Regions from separate parts of the Pseudomonas sp. GW823-FHT03E05 genome, predicted to be linked through region 2. Evidence: riboswitches for the same ligand, from Rfam matches in the RefSeq annotation. Region 2 holds a riboswitch; each other region holds the start of a gene.
The links. Region 2 has a riboswitch for cobalamin ahead of AC1RCO_RS02430 (CbtB domain-containing protein). Riboswitches for the same ligand answer to the same signal wherever they lie in the genome.

Region 1 (6,023 bases), 800 kb from region 2:
TCAAGCATGTGTCGGGCCGCTTTGAGCAACTGTGGTGCCAGATTGCCCACGTGGTAGGCGTCCCGCGACCGCGGGGAGTGCTTGGTCATGTCAGGAGGGCCCCGAATGGCTTCGACTGGAAGGCGGAAAAACGCCGGAATCCTATCATGGGCAACAATCTTGACGATGCTAAGATTGGCTCGTAGCCTGGGCACCACTACAACAAGACGACCCCAGGATCAATCCCATGTCCGAACTCAAGCTTCAGCCTCAGGCCCACGCATCCTTGCAACGCTGGCACGCCATGGTCGCCGAGCAAGACCTGCGTGACTTGCCCGAACTGCTGGACCCCAAGGTGGTGTTTCGCTCGCCCATGGCTCATACCGCCTACCCGGGAGCCCAGGTCGTGGCGACCATCCTTGGCACGGTGCTTAATGTCTTCGAGGCATTCGCCTATCACCGTGAACTGGCCACCGCCGATGGCCTGAACGTGGTGCTGGAGTTCAGTGCTCGAGTCGGCGACAAACAGGTCAAGGGCATCGACATGATCCGCTTTGACGAGGGCGGCAAGATTGTCGAATTCGAAGTCATGGTGCGCCCCATGAGCGGATTGCAGGCCCTGGGAGAGGAAATGGGCAAGCGTTTGTCCAGCTATCTTGCTGCCAGCAAGGGCGCGCTGCCGGCGCCCTGATACTGCGGGTTATTCGAGTGTTTCACCGGCGTCCGGGGTCAGCCATGTCTCCAGCACCCGCCGGTCCAGCTCTTCCCAGTCGGCCATGCCCAGGACCCGGGTGGTGTTCAGGCCACGCAGGTAGCCACGCAATTGATAGGCGGCGATCCGCAGGCTTTGCGGGTCGGCGCTGCTGTCACCCAGCACCTGTTCGTACTCCACCAGGTAGTCCGCCACCCGCTCACGGAATTCCGGGAGGACGGCGTCGCGAATCAAGTCAAAGGTGCGCATGGGGAAATCCTTTTTTTAGTTGTAGTCGGGCTGCCGGGCAGTCTGCCCGGGGGGCAACTATCGGTTCAAGTAATAGTGACAATCAAGCAACGCAAGTTCTGCTTTGGGCGCCAACCATGGACAATCGCCCCCGACCCAAAACCATGACCGCAACGGCAGCGCCCGTGACGCTGAACCGTTGCGCACCGAACCAGGCTGTACATTTTCAGGACTTACCGATGCGCCCTCTATTTGCTCCCGCCATGACCCTGGCCACCTTGCTGCTGGCCGGTTGCGCCACCGCGCCCAACGACCCGACCCTGGTCATGCAGACCCGGAAAACCCCGGCCGAATATGCCGAGTGCGTGGTGCCCAAGCTGCAAGGCAACGCCCAGAGCCCGACGGTTTCCCAGACCCAGCGCGGTTTTCGCATTGTCGTTGCCAGCAAGGTGGCTGCAGACAACGTACTGGAAGCCTACAAGGCGCCCAATGGCGGCAAGGTGTTCCTCTACGAGCGGCACTTGCTGGCCTCCAGCTTCGCCCCGTCGAGCTTCGAACGCGCGGCCCAGGAATGCCTGTAGCCAGCCGTGTTAAACCGCCTCTTTCAGTAACTTTTCGATCTGCGCCAGCTCCCAGGTACTGAGCAGGCTCACCGGGTCGGTGCCGAAGCGTTGCCGCGTATCGAGCTGCCAGACATCGCCTTCGGCGCTGCGGCAGCTCTGGCAGTGATGCAGATGCCGGCCATCGAAATCCAGCAGCAACTGCCAACCCTCGATATCCACCTGCACCTGGCCAGCGCCCGAATGGCTGGCGCTGGGCCGTAGGGGGTAAACGCCAAGGGCGGCATCGCGCAGGCGCTGGCAGACATCTCGGGCATTCAGGCAGGGCATGGGGCTCTCGCGGGCAGTGCAGGGACAAAGGCGCTCAGGATATCCATCGACTGCGTGGGTGCAAGTGCCGATTGGTCGCTGTGCTGGCCCGGGCCAGTGGCTGGCGAACTCACTGCACGCCTGAAATGGCGCCGCAAAGCCCAGGGCCTTGCGGCAACCCCTCGATCAGAAGCTGTAGTCGGCGGTGACGAACAACGAGCGCGGTTCACCCATCAGCCATTGCTGGCCGCTGTTCTGTTGCGCCGCGGCATAACGCCGGTTCAGCAGGTTGTTCACCTGCAGGCCCAGGCGCACATCGGGCAGGGCCTGCCAGCCGAGGTTGGCATCCAGCACCGTGTAGCCGGGTACATCGACGCTATTGGCGGTGTTGGCATAACGCGCATCGACGTAGCGCAGGCCCATGCCGGCTTCCAGGCTCGGGGCCAGGGCCTTGTTCAGCCACAGGTTGGCGGTGCGTCGCGGCACGTTGGTGGGGCGATTGCCGGCCCGGGACACCGCTTTGCCAGAGACCACCTCATCGAAGTCGTCGTACTCGGCGCGCACCACCGAGGCGTTGGCCGAGACTTGCCAGCCGTGATCCAGGGCCAGCTCCAGCGAGGTTTCCAGGCCGTCGGCGGATTGCTGGCCGACCTGCTGCGCCAGGCGGGTCACCGGATCGGTGGTCAAGAGCTTTTTCTTGACGATGTGGTAGGCCGCCAGGGTCCATTCGCCACGGCCGCTCCAGAACTGCTGCTTGAGCCCGAACTCGGTCTGCTTGGCTTCGGTCAGGTCCATCTGCAACTGGCTCGGGTTGAGGCTGATCAGGTTGCTGACCCCGTCTTCACTGGTGGAGTACTGGCCGTACAGCGACAGTTGATCGGTGACCGCGAACACCAGGCCGGCGCGCCAGTTGCCGCCGGTGAGGCTGCGATCGGTGCGGGTGCCGGCGCGCAGATCACTGCGATCGATATGGTTCTGGTCGCGGCGGATGCCGGTCACCAGCGACCAGCGCTCCGACAGTTGCAGGCGGTTTTCCGCAAACAGGGCGAAAGTGCGGGTGCTGCTGTCGGTCTGGGGCGAGAAGGGCGAGCGGCTCTGGAAGTAGCCCGGTGCCGGGTTCCACGGGTCGATGTAGTCGCTACCGATATCCTTGTAGGGCGAGTTGTTGGCCACGCCGAAGCGAATCCTGTTGTACTCCAGGCCGATCACGGTCCTGCTGTCCAGGCCGAACAGCGAGTGGTTGAAGGTGAAGCTCTGGCGATCGCCGATCTGCTCCTGATCGTGCTTGATCTCCAGGTAGTCGCCGCGCAGCAACTGCTCCCGGGAGCTGACCCAGTTGTAGGCTTCGGCGTTGCGCCAGTGGCGGCGGCTCTTGATGTAGTAGAGCTGGTTGCTGGCGCTGAGGTTGTCGCTCAGGGTCCAGTCGGTGTTGAGCCGGGTCCATTCGTCGTTGTAGCGCTGCACGGCGTTGCGCAGGTTGTAGTTCTTGTCCCGCAGGCTGTCGCGGTATTGGCCGGCAATCAGCGGCGTGCCGAAATAGCTGGCGGGTTCGCTTTCACCGCGTTCATGGGCCAGGGTGAAACCGAGGTCGTCGGTGGCTTGCCAGCGTAACGCCGCGCTGAGTGCCAGGCTGCGTGACTGGCCCTGGTCGACCCAGCCATTGCTCTGTTGCTGGTTCAGGGTCAGGCGGTAGCTCAGGGTATCGGTCAGCGAGCCGCCGCTGTCCAGGCCCAGTTGCTGGCGATCATGGGAGCCATAGCCCAGGCGCAGGTGGTTGTGGATCTCACCGTCGAAGGGCTTCTTGGCAATCACGTTGATCACCGCGCCGGTGGCGCCTTCCCCGTACAGCACCGAGGCCGGGCCGCGGATCACGTCGATGCGTTCGACCATCCACGGGTCCACCGGGAAGGTCTGGCTGCCGGCGCCGGTGTACAGGCGCGCGCCGTCGAACAGGGTCATCACCGAGGAGTGCCCGGTAAAGCCGCGGGCCGACAGTGCGGTATTGCCGTTGCCCGGGGTGGCGATGCTGGTGATGCCGGGGGAGCGGGTGACGGCATCCTGCACCGTGAGGTTGTTGCGGTTGCTGATGGCGTCGTTGCCCAGGCTGCTGGTGCTGGCCGGAGTCTCCAGGGCCGTGAGGTTCAGCCGCGAGCCGGCGGGCAGGGGCGTGTCCAGAGAGGTTTGCGGGGCGCTGGAGACTCCGCTCACTTGGGTCTCGGGCAAGACCAGGGAGGTTTTCTGTTCAGCCAAGGCCAGCGCCGGGTAGGCCATGCAAGGCAGGAGGGTGAAACACAGCCAGGGGCTCGCCAGGTGTTGCAGCAAGGAGGTGCGGGACATGCGATTCCTACTACTTGTAAGGAATGAATGAATCCCGGAGGGAACAACGCATAGGGAATCGCGGGCAGCCGCGCCCACGAAAACCGGACTGCGCCCGCCCACCGCGGGGTTGTCAAACGAAGTTGCAGGCCGGTCTCCGGGCTTGCGAGGGTCATGAGGCATTCACCTTCCCATGCCTTGGCACAGTGGTCTGTCGAATGCTTCGCTCGCTTACCGTTGCGGGGGCAGCGCCGGACTGATCATCGAAATGACGCACCGGCTTCCCGTTTAACCCCATGCACGGCGGCATGGGACACCTGAAACTGGCGCGCATATGAGCACTGCCGAGCCCTTGCGTCAATGGCATGTGGCCAGCTACGGCGGCGGTTTCAGCGCTTTATACCAGGCAAGTCAATATATTGACCTATTTTTCCTGGCGCTTAAATAATCGACAAATATCGACACATTATTGACGATTATACTTTTCTGACCCAGTATGTCGGCGCTGAGCGATTGATTATCTTGAGTTTTTTTGACGCCAAAGCGCTGAACTCTGCTCCGAAAATAGGCGAAACAGCCTATGGCGCAGAGCAGCCACTAAAAACATGACGGCCAGGATGGCAAGTAGCCAGGGCTGATCCGTTGGCTGTGCTAGCTTCAGACGGCGTAGCCGCGATATTTCTCTTTGGAATGATCTATGTCTGCCGAACGGATACTGGTTACTGGGGGCGCTGGTTTTATCGGTTCTCACCTCGTGGATGCACTGCTGGCCAAGGGTTATGCGGTGCGGGTTCTGGACGACCTTTCCACGGGCAAGGTCGGCAATCTGCCCATGGGCGATGCTGGCCTGGAACTGCTGGTGGGGGATGCCGCCGATGCGGTACTCCTGGCGGATGCCGTTCAGGGCTGCGATGCCGTGGTGCATCTGGCTGCTGTGGCGTCGGTCCAGGCTTCGGTCGAAGACCCGGTGGCCACCCACCAGAGCAATTTCATCGCCACCCTGCGCCTGTGCGAGGCGATGACCGCGGCCGGTATCCGCCGCGTGGTGTTCGCCTCCAGTGCGGCGGTCTATGGCAATAACGGCGAGGGCACGCCGATTGCCGAAGACACCCCTAAATCTCCCCTCACGCCCTACGCGGCGGACAAGCTCGCCAGCGAGTACTACCTGGACTTCTACTGCCGCCAGCATGGGCTGGAACCGGTGATCCTGCGCTTTTTCAATATCTTCGGCCCGCGCCAGGACCCTTCATCGCCGTATTCCGGGGTGATCAGCATTTTCAGCGAGCGGGCCAAGGCCGGGCGGCCCATCACCCTGTTCGGCGATGGCGGGCAGACCCGCGACTTCGTCTATGTCGCGGACCTGGTGAAGATCCTGGTGCAGGGCCTGGAATGCCCCGCGCCGGCAGCCGATGCCACCAATGTCGGGCTCGGCGGGGTGACCACCCTCAACGATCTGATTGGCGCCCTGCAGCAGATCAGCGGCAAGCCGCTGCAGGTGAGCCACGGCGCGACCCGCTCCGGGGATATCCGCCATTCCAAGGCCGACAACCGCCGCTTGCGCGAGCGCTTCGACCTGGGCACGCCCAGCAGCCTGGCCGAGGGCCTGGAACGGCTTTACCGCAGCCTTTAGTTCGTTGCCTTAGGGGCGCCCGCCATGGCGGCTGCCCTAGAGCCTGATGTTGTGCAGATTGATCTACTGAAGAGTGAGTTATGGATATCGAGTTTCGCAGGGGGCATGTCTGCAAAGTGGTTCGACGCCTGTTTACCGCATTGGCCTTGTGTGCCACCAACACCCTGGTGCAGGCCGCACCCGCGGCGCCCGCCAGTGTCGGGTTCTGGTACGCCGAGCAGCCACCCTTGCAGGAGCTGGCGCAGTTCGAATGGGCAGTGGTCGAGCCCGGCCATATGGCCAGCGCCGA
Region 2 (6,023 bases):
CGTGGTACGGGCCTCGTCGGCGCCCCACTTGCGGTCGAAGTGCTTGTCGAAGCGCGTGCCCACGCCCTGGATCAGCAGGCGCATCGGCTTGTTGGGGATGGCGGCGAAACCCTTGACCCGCAGGATGCCGTGCTTGACCACCAGTTGGGTCAGGGCGTCCAGCAGCAGGCTTTCGTCGGCCTGGGGCAGCTCGATGGAGATGGAATCGAAGGCGTCGTGATCGTGGTCGTCGTGATCGTCATCGCCGTCATGGTGATGGTCGTGGTGGCTGTGGCGGCCGTCGATGTGTTCCTCGGAACCGGCACCCAGGCCCAGCAGCACATCCAGGGGCAGGCGACCGCTGCTGGCTTCGATGACCTTGACCGCCGGCGGCAGCTCCTCGGCCACTTCCAGGCGCACCTTGGCCAGGTCTTCGGGGCTGATCAGGTCGGTCTTGTTGAGGATCACCAGGTCGGCGCTGGACAGCTGGTCGGCGAACAGCTCATGCAGCGGCGATTCGTGGTCCAGGTTGGGGTCGAGCTTGCGCTGGGCGTCCACTTGATCGGGGAAGGCGGCGAAGGTGCCGGCGGCCACGGCCGGGCTGTCGACCACGGTGATCACCGCATCGACGGTGCAGGCACTGCGGATTTCCGGCCACTGGAAGGCCTGGACCAGAGGCTTGGGCAGCGCCAGGCCGGAGGTCTCGATGAGGATGTGGTCCAGGTCGCCACGGCGCGCCACCAGTTCGCGCATCACCGGGAAGAACTCCTCCTGCACGGTGCAGCACAGGCAACCGTTGGCCAGCTCGTAGACTCGGCCGCTGGCCTCTTCCTCGGTGCAGCCGATGGCGCATTGCTTGAGAATTTCGCCGTCGATGCCCAGCTCGCCGAATTCGTTGACGATCACCGCAATGCGCCGGCCCTGGGCATTGTCCAGCATGTGCCGCAACAGGGTGGTTTTGCCCGAGCCGAGGAAGCCGGTGACGATGGTGACGGGAAGTTTGGCCAGTGTTTTCATCGGATGCCCTTTGGCAAAAGGAGGCGGGCAAACGGGACGAGAACCGCAACGCCGGGCGCGCGGAGATTTCGCCACCGGATCACCCCGCCCGGTTGTAGTGAGAATCTTGGATCGAGGCAGGTCTCCTGGCTGAGGGCTTGCCAGTCGTCGGACCGGCGATTGCTGCGCCTTCCCACCGGCGTCGTCGACACCCATGCAGTGGCCTTGCAGCAATCGAACCCTTCACAGTTGCGGGGGCAGCCGCGGCATCGACCGCGTTCCCTTCTTAGCTTCGACCCATGGCCGAAGAACCTCGAAAGCGCAAGGCTACGCAGAGCCAGGGGGACGGTCAATCGACAATGCGCCCGTAGCAGCCGGCTTGCCGGCGAAAGGGCCATTGAACCTTGCACGAGCGCGGCGCACACCTGCGCAGCGGTCACGGCAATTGACGCCCCTGCCCCGCCCATGATCTCCTACACACCTTGTTACGGGTGCCCTTTACAGGGTGAAACGGGAAACCGGTGAATCACGTGCTTAACTAAAAAGCCGTGGCCAGTCCGGTGCTGCCCCCGCAACGGTAAGCGAGCGAAGTGTCAGATCCACTGTGCCAAGGCATGGGAAGGCGACACTTGCCGGCACGGCATGACACAGCCCTGCCCCTCGCAAGCCCGGAGACCGGCCCGCAACACTTACATAACAACCCGCGGTGGGCGGGCGCTGTTGCAAACCCTGCGTGGCCATCACGCGGGGTTTTCCTGCGCCTCTACCCCGCTGACACTCCAGAGGGAAGCGCCATGTCGATCATCAGCAGCACCAGCCACTCCGCCAGCACGACCTCCACCCTGAGCCAGCGCCTGGTGGCCGCCATCGGCGCCTCGATCCTCGGCGCGTGCCTGGTGTACTTCGCCGGCTTCTCCCACATCGAGGCGGTGCACAACGCGGCTCACGACACCCGCCACAGCGCCGCCTTCCCTTGCCATTGAGACCTGCCGACATGATCAAGCGTATCGCGCAAACCGCAGGTTTCACCGGCCTCTTGGCCGCCCTGCTGCTGACCCTGCTGCAAAGCTTCTGGGTCGCCCCGTTGATCCTGCAGGCGGAAACCTATGAAAAGGCCCCCGCGGCCGAAGTCCATGAGCACGCCGAAGGCGCCATGGCCGTCCACAGCCACGATGCCGAAGCCTGGGAGCCGGAAGACGGCTGGCAGCGCGTGCTGTCCACCACCGGAGGCAACCTGGTGGTGGCCGTGGGCTTCGCCCTGATGCTGGCCGGCCTCTACACCCTGCGCGCGCCGAACCGCACGTCCCAGGGCCTGCTCTGGGGCCTGGCCGGCTATGCCACCTTCTGCCTGGCGCCGACCCTGGGCCTGCCGCCGGAACTGCCGGGCACCGCCGCAGCCGACCTGGCACAGCGGCAGATCTGGTGGGTCGGCACCGCCGCCTCCACCGCTGTGGGCATTGCCCTGATCGTGTTCGCCCGCAACTGGCTGCTGAAGGTCCTGGGCGCGGCCATCATCGCCGTACCCCACGTGATCGGCGCGCCGCAGCCGGAAGTGCATTCGATGCTGGCCCCGGAAGAACTGGAAGCGCAATTCAAGATCGCCTCGCAGCTGACCAATGCGGCCTTCTGGCTGGCCCTCGGGCTGATCAGCGCCTGGTTGTTCCGGCGCAAGAGCGCGGGCCAGTACTCGGCATGATCGAAGTGAGCGCAGCGCCGACCCTGGTGGTCGGCCTGGGCTGCCAGAAAGGCTGCCCGGTGACCACGCTGCGCGCCTTGCTCGACCAGGTCCTGGCGGCGCACCAGTGGCAGGCCCGACAGGTCCTGGCCCTGGCCAGCATCGACCTCAAGCGCAACGAACCCGGCCTGCTGCAACTGGCGGAGCAACTGGAACTGCCGCTGACCTGTTTCAGCAGCGGCCAGCTCGCCCCCTTTGCCCTGCGCCTGAGCCACCGCTCGCAAATCGCCTTCGAACGTACCGGCTGCTACGGCGTGGCCGAAAGTGCCGCCCTGGCCCTGGCCGAACAGCTGTCACCCGGCCCGGCCACACTGCTTGTTCCCCGGCAAAAATACGCCCAGGCCACCCTGGCATTGGTCGCCGCCCGGTAGAATCCCCGATAATTCCCGCCTTCGATCATGAGCAATCTTCATCTGAAGCACGGCTCCCGACCTTTTTTCACAGGACACAGCCATGACTGTCTATTTCATCGGCGCCGGCCCCGGCGACCCGGAACTGATCACCGTCAAGGGCCAGCGCCTGATCCATCGTTGCCCGGTGATCATCTACGCCGGCTCCCTGGTCCCCCAGGCAGTGCTCGACGGGCACCGCGCGGAGCGGGTGATCAATAGCGCCGAACTGCACCTGGAGCAGATCATCGAGGCCATCAAGCAGGCCCATGCCCGGGGCCAGGACGTGGCCCGGGTGCATTCCGGCGACCCGAGCCTGTATGGCGCCATCGGCGAGCAGATCCGCTGCCTGCGGGAGCTGGGCATCCCCTTCGAGATCATCCCCGGGGTCACCGCCACCGCCGCCTGCGCTGCCCTGCTGGGGGCCGAACTGACCCTGCCGGACGTCTCCCAAAGCGTGATTCTTACCCGCTACGCGGACAAGACCGCGATGCCTGCCGGCGAGGATTTCGCCAGCCTGGCGGCCCACGGCGCCACCATGGCCATCCACCTGGGGGTCAATCACCTATCGAAGATCGTTGCCGAGTTGCTGCCCCACTACGGCGCAGACTGCCCGATTGCAGTGGTGCACCGCGCCACCTGGCCGGATCAGGACTGGGCCCTGGGAACCCTGGCGGACATCGTCGATCAGGTGGCGGCCAAGGGTTTTCGGCGCACGGCACTGATCCTGGTGGGCCGGGTGCTCGCCACGGATGCATTCAGCGAATCGTCGCTGTACCGCGCCGGGCACGCACACCTCTATCGCCCCTGACACACACCCTGTGTAGGAGCTGGCTTGCCAGCGAAGGCGATCTTGGCATCGTGCAAGGCTTGAGGGCCCATTCGCCGGCAAGCCGGCTCCTACGAGGTGGGAGTTCCTATGTTGCCGCGCTGGACGCTTTGTAGGAGCTGGCTTGGGGGCATAAAAAAACGGCGCTCACGGGGCGCCGTTTTTTCAAGTCGCAGCGAACGCCTTAGTAGTAGGCGTTTTCTTTCTGCGTGTGGTCGGTGACGTCACGTACGCCCTTGAGCTCCGGAATGCGCTCGAGCAGGGTGCGCTCGATGCCTTCCTTCAAGGTCACGTCGGCCTGGCCGCAGCCCTGGCAACCGCCGCCGAACTGCAACACAGCAATGCCGTCCTCGACCACGTCGATCAGGCTGACCTGGCCGCCGTGGCTGGCCAGCCCCGGGTTGATCTCGGTTTGCAGGTAGTAGTTGATGCGCTCGTTGACCGGGCTGTCGGCATTGACCATCGGCACCTTGGCGTTGGGCGCCTTGATGGTCAGCTGGCCGCCCATGCGGTCGGTGGCGTAGTCGACCACCGCATCATCGAGGAAACCTTCGCTGAAGGCGTCGATGTAGGCGGTGAAGCTTTTCAGGCCCAGGGCCTTGTCTTCGGGTTTCTCTTCGCCCGGCTTGCAATAGGCGATGCAGGTCTCGGCGTACTGAGTCCCTGGCTGGGTGATGAAGATGCGGATGCCAATCCCCGGGGTGTTCTGCTTGGATAGCAGATCAGCCAGATAATCGTGGGCGGCGTCGGTAATGGTTATGGCGCTCATGGTGGTTCCTCGCAGACGTGGGCGCAGTTTACGCCAATCCAAGCCGCTGACAAAGTCCTAGTATTTTTGTCGGGATAGACTTTGGTATAGAGCGTCCCCGGACCGCGCCAAGGCGCAGTCCGGGGACGATCACAGCTCTATGTCAGAGGTTTTCGTAACGGTTCATGTCCAGGACCCCGGCTTCCACCGGGTCGGTTTCCTGCAGGTAGCGGGTCTGGTCATGGAAGTACTGCCAGAACTGCGGATGGCTGCGGCGGATGCCCCAGCGCTCGACGATCTTCTCGAAGCTGGCGGCGTCCCGGGCCGCCTGCATGGCGTCGACGAACTCCGGCACTTGCCCGGCCGGTACGTTGAACATGAAGTTCGGATAGCTGCTGAGAATCCCCGGGAATATGGTCAGGGTGTCCAGCCCCGGCTGATAGCGCAGCGACTCGCCGAGCATGAAGGCCACGTTACTGTGGGCGCGGTTGCGCAGCATGCTGTAGAACTCGCGCTTACCGCTGGCGGTCTGGACACGCAGCAGGGTCGCTTCCGGCAACTGTTCGATGACCTTGAGGCCCGCCGCCGGGCGCGATGCCAGGCGGCTCAGGGCCTGCTCGGCATCCTGCAGCGCCGGGTCGATGTTCGGGCGTGAGCAGTAGGCGCTGTCACAGCGGTTGATCGGATCCGGCTTGGCGTTGAGGTCGCCATAGCGGGCCAGCAACTGGTTGGCGAAGTCCTTTTTCGGGTCCTTGAGGTCGAGCTTCAGCGCGCTGCGCTTGTCGTCGTCGATGGACTCGTAATCCAGCCACATCTTGAACTTGCCACTGTTCTGGTACCAATCGTCGAGGAAATCCTCGCGAGTGCCGGCGGGCATCAGGCGCAGGAAGTTCTGCTCCGCGCCATTGCGGATCAGGTCGAAGTACAACCGGGTCTGGGCCTGGTGGGAGACGTTGCCGAACACGTCGAAGTTCACCGCCAATTGATAGTAGGTGCGCTCCAGCAGCGGGTAGTCGAACAGCCACATCGTCTGTGGCACTTCGCCGATCAGGCCCTTGGTCACCGAGGCGCTGTCGAAGTGGCGGAAGATGCTCAGCAGCGCGTTGTCGTTGCCGGCCCACAGGGTCGACCAGCTGGGCGCCGGCGAATCGGCATAGGAATCGCGGCGCAGGGCCTCGTACTCGTTGCGCTTGTCGCGATAGGCCAGCCACAGGCTGAGCACGCTGCCGACGTCGTCGTTCTGCCCGGGCATGGCCAGCAACGGCGTGGCCTGGCCGCGATAGGCCGGGTCGGTGATGTACAGGTCATGTTCGGGGGCCTGGAACAGCGCCCAGAAGTTGTCGCGGA
Region 3 (6,023 bases), on a different contig from region 2:
CACGCCTTATCGCTGGGGCGGCAACACCCCGGATTCCGGTTTCGACTGCAGTGGCCTGATCGGTTACGTCTACCGCGATGCGGCGGGTATTTCCCTGCCGCGTTCAACCCGGGAAATGATCGGCATGCAAGCGCCGGACGTGGGCAAGAACGCACTGCAGACCGGCGACCTGATCTTCTTCGCCACCAATGGCGGCTCCCAGGTCAGCCATGCGGGCATCTACGTGGGGGAAGGGCGCTTCGTGCATGCGCCGGCCACTGGCGGCACGGTGAAGCTCGACAGCCTGTCCAAGGCCTATTGGCAGAAGGCCTACCTGAGCGCCAAGCGCGTCCTGCAGCCAGAACACCTGGCGCGCAATCCCTAATCTTCTCTGGTCGAGGTGCCTGTGACCGCTCGGACGCTGAACCTCGACGATGCCCTCTACCATTACCTGCTGGACGTTTCCCTGCGTGAAACGCCCCTGCTGCGTCGTCTGCGGGATGAAACCCAGGCATTGCCCACCGCCCGTTGGCAGGTGGCGCCCGAGCAGGGCCAGTTCCTCGCGTTGCTGGTGAAGTTGACCGGCGCCCGTCGCGTGCTGGAGGTCGGCACCTTCACTGGCTACAGCGCCCTGTGCATGGCCCAGGCGCTGCCTGAAGACGGTTCTCTGATCTGCTGCGACATTCCCGGCGACTACAACGCTACGGCCCTGCGCTACTGGCAGGAGGCGGGGGTGGGCCAGCGCATAGAACTGCGCCTGGCCCCGGCCCTGGATACCCTGGCCAGCCTGGAGCGAGCGGGGCAGCTTGGCTGTTTCGACCTGATCTTCATCGATGCCGACAAGGCCAACTACCCGGCCTACCTGGAGGCTGCGCTGGGCCTGTTGCGAGTTGGCGGGCTGCTGGTGTTCGACAACACCCTGTGGAGCGGGCGCGTGCTGGAGACCGATTCCCTGAGCGAGGATACCCGAGCCATCCAGGCGCTCAATCGCGCCTTGAAGGATGACTCGCGTATCGATCTGTCGCTGCTGCCGCTGGGAGATGGTCTGACGCTGTGCCGCAAGCGTTGAGCCTAGGGGGCTTTGGCGGCGGACACTCGCCAGATCTTGTTGCCGACATCGTCGGCCACCAATAACCCGCCTTGCTGGTCGATCACCACTCCGACCGGGCGTCCCATGGCTTTCTCGTCGGCATTGAGAAAGCCGCTAAGCACATCGATCGGCGCTCCATTGGGCTTGCCGGCGCTGAATGGCACGAAAATTACCTTGTAGCCGCTATGGGGCTTGCGGTTCCAGGAACCGTGCTGGCCGATGAAGGCGCCTTCGGTGAAGGGGGCGGGGAGCTTGCTGCCGTCGGCGAAGGTCAGCCCCAGCGACGCGGTGTGCGGGCCTACCGCGTAGTCCGGGGCGATGGCCTTGGCCACCAGGTCGAGGTTCTGCGGCTTGACCCGTACATCCACATGTTGCCCGTAGTAGCTGAAGGGCCAGCCATAGAACGCGCCATCCTTGACCGAGGTGATGTAGTCCGGCACCAGGTCGCTGCCGATTTCGTCCCGCTCGTTGACTGCGGTCCAGAGTGCGCCGCTGGCCGGCTCCCAGGCCAGGCCATTGGGGTTGCGCAGGCCGGTGGCGAACAGGCGGTGCTGGCCGCTTTCACGGTCCACCTCCCAGATCGCCGCTCGGCCTTGCTCCTTGTCCAGGCCGTTTTCGCCGACGTTGCTGTTGGAGCCCACGGTGACGTAGAGCTTGCTGCCGTCCTTGCTGGCGATAACGTTCTTGGTCCAGTGATGGTTGAGGGTGCCGCCGGGCAGGTCGACCACCTTGGTGGCGGCTGCGCTGATCTGGGTGTCGCCGCTCTGATAGGGAAAGCGCAGTAGCTTGTCGGTATCGGCCACATACAGGTCATTGCCCACCAGGGTCATGCCAAAGGGCGAATTGAGGTTCTCCAGAAACACTGTGCGGGTCTCCGCCACACCATCGTGATCCTGGTCCCTTAGCAGGGTGATGCGGTTGGCGCTGGGCACGGCCGCCCCGGCACGGCCCATGACCTTGCCGGCGATCCAGCCGCGAATGCCCTGGCTGTCATCCGGTTTGGGCGGGGCGTTGGTTTCCGCCACCAGCACATCGCCATTGGGCAGGACGTAGAGCCAGCGTGGATGGTCGAGGTTCTCGGCGAAAGCCTTGACCTGGGTGCCGGCCGCGGCCTGGGGTTTTGCGCCTTGCGGCCAGCCGATGGCGGGGGCGATGTTGACCGTGGGGATCAGCGTCGGGTTGGGTTCCGGCAGCTTGGGGTTGGGGCCGGTGCCGTCGGACACCTGCAGGCTGGAAGTTTCGCCGCAGGCGGCGAGGCCGGCGGCGATGGCGATCAGTAGGCTGTGCTGAAGCTTGAGCATGCGAATTTCCCTATGAGTGCACGGACGTCGTAGTCATAGAGAAGCATAGCCAGTCGATGGTTCCGCCCGATCAGCGGGCCTCCTTGAAGAGCACGGCGACGCCCGGGTGGTAGTGGCCGGCCTCGTTGTGCAGCTTGCGATAGGCGTAGGGGAAGTACCAGGCCACGGCGCAGCAGTGCTCTTTCTGCAGTTCATCGAGCATGTCCTGGAGCTCTTCCGGGGTAGCGCTGTGCTGGGATTTTTGTGGGGCAACGAACAGGCACCCCAGTCTCAGGTCGCTGGCGTAGCTGATCTTTCTTGCGTCCTGGGCAACGTCCAGCAGTGCCTGGGTCAGGTTCAGGCTGTTGACCCTTGGCCAGCGCTGGGTGGCGTGGATGTAGGCGCGCTCTTCCTTGGTGGCCAGGTACAGGTCGGTGCGGGCGTTGCGCGCACCTTCTTCCTGCTGTTTCCTGCTGGGGCTGTGTTCCAGGCTGACCATCTCGGCCATCCAGGCCGCCGCGCTGAGCAGCCCGAGATTGGCCTGCTCGTCGAACCAGTAGGGCGTTTCGTTATCGCCGCGAACCGCGTTGTAGCGATCGATGCAATCGAACCAGCGTTCCAGCATCGGGCGCAGGAATTCCAGCTTCGGATTGCTGATGATCATGCCTTGCATCGAACTTACCCCTTATTGTTGTGTGGTTGGCGCCTGGGGCGCTGAAAAGTGGCTATTTGATATCATTGCTCTGAGTGTGGCACAAGATTGGCGCCAGTTTATTGATGCAGTGCAGTTTTGTGCCGGGGGCGACGGCCGGCTTTAATTGACGCTCCACCCCCAACCCTCTAACCTTCGCGACTTGTTTCAGGTGCTCTGTGGCCGGTGGCCGACAGAGTGAAACAGGGAAGCCGGTCAGGGTCTGTTCCAATGATGGAGCCGACGACGATTCCGGCGCTGCCCCCGCAACGGTAGATGAGTCAAGACTGCGCCTGACGCCACTGTGTCAATGACACGGGAAGGCGCGCAGTCCGGCAGCCATGCCGCTCATGAGCCCGGAGACCGGCCTGATCCATCCAACGGCATCACGGTGGGCGATGCCAGGCTAGCGCCGTCTGTTCCTTTTCCCTGCCCCCCGTTCCCCAGCCCCAACGGAGAGCTGCCCCATGAGTGAATCCCCCGATCGTGACGAGCGCCATCTGGCGCGCATGTTGCGCAAAAAAGCCGTGATCGATGAACGCATTGCCAACTCGCCCAACGAATGCGGCCTGCTGCTGGTATTGACCGGCAACGGCAAGGGCAAGAGCAGCTCGGCCTTCGGCATGCTGGCGCGGTCCATGGGCCACGGCATGCAGTGTGGCGTGGTGCAGTTCATCAAGGGGCGTAACAGCACCGGCGAAGAACTGTTCTTCCGGCGTTTCCCCGAGCAGGTGCGCTTTCACGTGATGGGCGAAGGCTTTACCTGGGAAACCCAGGATCGCCAGCGCGATATTGCTGCTGCTGAAGCCGCCTGGGCGGTTTCCAGGGAGTTGCTGAGCAACCCGGATATTGGCCTGGTGGTGCTCGACGAGCTGAACATTGCCCTCAAGCACGGCTACCTGGACCTGGATCAGGTGCTCAGTGACCTGCAGGCACGTCCGCCCATGCAGCATGTGGTAGTGACCGGTCGCGGCGCCAAGCCGGAGATGATCGAGCTGGCCGATACCGTGACCGAGATGGGCATGGTCAAGCACGCCTTCCAGGCCGGGATCAAGGCGCAGAAAGGTGTCGAGCTGTGAGCGTGAATTCATGACTGATGTTCGTCATTGCCCGGCAGTGTTGATCGCCGCACCGGCTTCCGGCCAGGGCAAGACCACGGTGACCGCGGCCCTGGCCCGCTTGCACCGCAACCGGGGGCGCAAGGTTCGGGTCTTCAAGTGCGGCCCGGATTTCCTCGACCCGATGATTCTTGAGCGCGCCAGTGGTGCCGCGGTGTACCAGTTGGACATGTGGATGGTGGGCGAGCAGGAAAGCCGCCGTCTGCTCTGGGAGGCGGCGGGAGAGGCCGACCTGATTCTGATCGAAGGGGTCATGGGCCTGTTCGATGGCACCCCTTCCAGCGCCGATCTGGCGCGGCATTTCGGCGTGCCGGTGCTGGGGGTGATCGATGGCACCGCCATGGCCCAGACCTTCGGCGCCCTGGCTCTGGGCCTGGCGCGCTACCAGCCGGACCTGCCGTTTGCCGGGGTGCTGGCCAACCGGGTTGGTACCCTGCGCCATGCGCAGTTGCTGGAAGGCAGCCTGACGGAAGGCTTGCGCTGGTATGGCGCCTTGTCCCGGGAAACCGATATCGAGCTGCCCAGCCGCCATCTGGGGCTGGTGCAGGCCAGCGAGCTGAATGATCTGGACCTGCGCCTGGATGCCGCCGCCGAGGCCCTGGCCAGCAGTTGCCAGGTGGAACTGCCGCCAGCGGTGAGTTTTGCTGCACCCACGCCGGTGGCTTGCACGCCACTGCTCAAGGGCGTGCGGATTGCCGTGGCGCGGGACGAGGCGTTTGCCTTCACCTATGGCGCCAGCCTCGATCTGTTGCGAGCCATGGGGGCGCAGTTGAGCTTCTTCTCGCCGATCCACGATACCCAGCTGCCCGACGCGGACAGCCTGTACCTGCCCGGCGGCTATCCCGAATTGCACCATCAGGCCCTGGCCCGCAACAGCAGCATGCTGCAGGCCATTCGTGCCCATCACGCGGCCGGCAAGCCGCTGCTCGCCGAGTGCGGCGGCATGCTCTACCTGCTGGACTCCCTGACCGATGTCGAAGGCCAGCGTGCCGAGCTCCTGGGCCTGCTGCCCGGAGATGCGGTAATGCAGAAGCGCCTGGCGGCACTGGCCTTGCAAGCGGTGGATTTGCCCGAAGGCAGTCTGCGCGGCCACACCTATCACCATTCCCTGACCAGCACCGAGCTGCTGCCCATCGCCCGTGGGCTCAGCCCCAACGGCGGGCGCGGCGCGGAAGCGGTGTATCGCCAGGGGCGGATGACGGCCTCTTATGTGCACTTCTATTTCCCGTCCAATCCGGCGGCGGTGGCGGCGTTGTTTGCGCCGGGCGCGCCTGTTCAGCCGGTTTTAGCCGAGGGCGTGGCGGGTGAGTGAGCAGGGGTTCTCTGAGGCGCAGCGCGAGGGGGTCTACCGGGCCATCGCCGAGCGCCGCGACATGCGTCATTTCGCGGGTGGCAGTGTCGAGCCGGCAGTGCTGCGGCGCTTGCTGGAAGCAGCGCATCAGGCGCCCAGTGTCGGGCTGATGCAGCCCTGGCGTTTTATTCGCATCAGCGACCGCCTGTTGCGCAAGCACATCCAGCAGTTGGTGGAGGCGGAGCGGGTGCGCACCGCCCAAGCCCTGGGTGAGCGTTCCGACGAGTTCATGAAGCTCAAGGTCGAAGGCATCAGCGATTGTGCCGAGGTGCTGGTGGCCGCCTTGATGGATGACCGCGAACGACACATCTTCGGCCGTCGGACCCTGCCGGAGATGGACCTGGCGTCCCTGTCCTGCGCCATCCAGAACCTGTGGCTGGCGGCCCGCAGCGAAGGCCTGGGAATGGGGTGGGTGTCTTTGTTCGATCCTCAGGCCCTGGCCGATCTGCTGGGGCTGCCGGCAGGTGCCAAGCCCGTGGCCGTGCTGTGCCTGGGCCCGGTCTCCGAATTCTAC

Region 1: another riboswitch for cobalamin. It lies ahead of AC1RCO_RS05815 (TonB-dependent receptor); the one in region 2 lies ahead of AC1RCO_RS02430 (CbtB domain-containing protein).
Region 3: another riboswitch for cobalamin. It lies ahead of cobO (cob(I)yrinic acid a,c-diamide adenosyltransferase); the one in region 2 lies ahead of AC1RCO_RS02430 (CbtB domain-containing protein).

Annotation. Positions count from the first base shown of each region.
Region 1 covers NZ_JBXAJB010000001.1:1,314,306-1,320,328, reverse strand. Annotated here, with positions in the region: gene AC1RCO_RS05840 (TetR/AcrR family transcriptional regulator) at 1-89, opposite strand, end outside; gene AC1RCO_RS05835 (nuclear transport factor 2 family protein) at 227-670, shown strand; gene AC1RCO_RS05830 (hypothetical protein) at 680-940, opposite strand; gene AC1RCO_RS05825 (lipoprotein) at 1,159-1,500, shown strand; gene AC1RCO_RS05820 (DUF7693 family protein) at 1,510-1,809, opposite strand; gene AC1RCO_RS05815 (TonB-dependent receptor) at 1,975-4,125, opposite strand; cobalamin riboswitch at 4,236-4,440, opposite strand; gene AC1RCO_RS05810 (NAD-dependent epimerase/dehydratase family protein) at 4,802-5,734, shown strand; gene AC1RCO_RS05805 (bifunctional glycoside hydrolase/polysaccharide deacetylase family protein) at 5,815-6,023, shown strand, end outside.
Region 2 covers NZ_JBXAJB010000001.1:516,343-522,365, reverse strand. Annotated here, with positions in the region: gene cobW (cobalamin biosynthesis protein CobW) at 1-996, opposite strand, end outside; cobalamin riboswitch at 1,095-1,306, opposite strand; cobalamin riboswitch at 1,448-1,673, shown strand; gene AC1RCO_RS02430 (CbtB domain-containing protein) at 1,770-1,958, shown strand; gene AC1RCO_RS02425 (CbtA family protein) at 1,970-2,671, shown strand; gene AC1RCO_RS02420 (cobalamin biosynthesis protein) at 2,668-3,081, shown strand; gene cobM (precorrin-4 C(11)-methyltransferase) at 3,164-3,910, shown strand; gene nfuA (Fe-S biogenesis protein NfuA) at 4,113-4,697, opposite strand; gene AC1RCO_RS02405 (fatty acid cis/trans isomerase) at 4,840-6,023, opposite strand, start outside.
Region 3 covers NZ_JBXAJB010000004.1:25,524-31,546, reverse strand. Annotated here, with positions in the region: gene AC1RCO_RS16925 (C40 family peptidase) at 1-364, shown strand, start outside; gene AC1RCO_RS16920 (class I SAM-dependent methyltransferase) at 386-1,048, shown strand; gene AC1RCO_RS16915 (PQQ-dependent sugar dehydrogenase) at 1,051-2,370, opposite strand; gene AC1RCO_RS16910 (hypothetical protein) at 2,441-3,022, opposite strand; cobalamin riboswitch at 3,194-3,426, shown strand; gene cobO (cob(I)yrinic acid a,c-diamide adenosyltransferase) at 3,508-4,119, shown strand; gene AC1RCO_RS16900 (cobyrinic acid a,c-diamide synthase CobB) at 4,130-5,470, shown strand; gene bluB (5,6-dimethylbenzimidazole synthase) at 5,463-6,023, shown strand, end outside.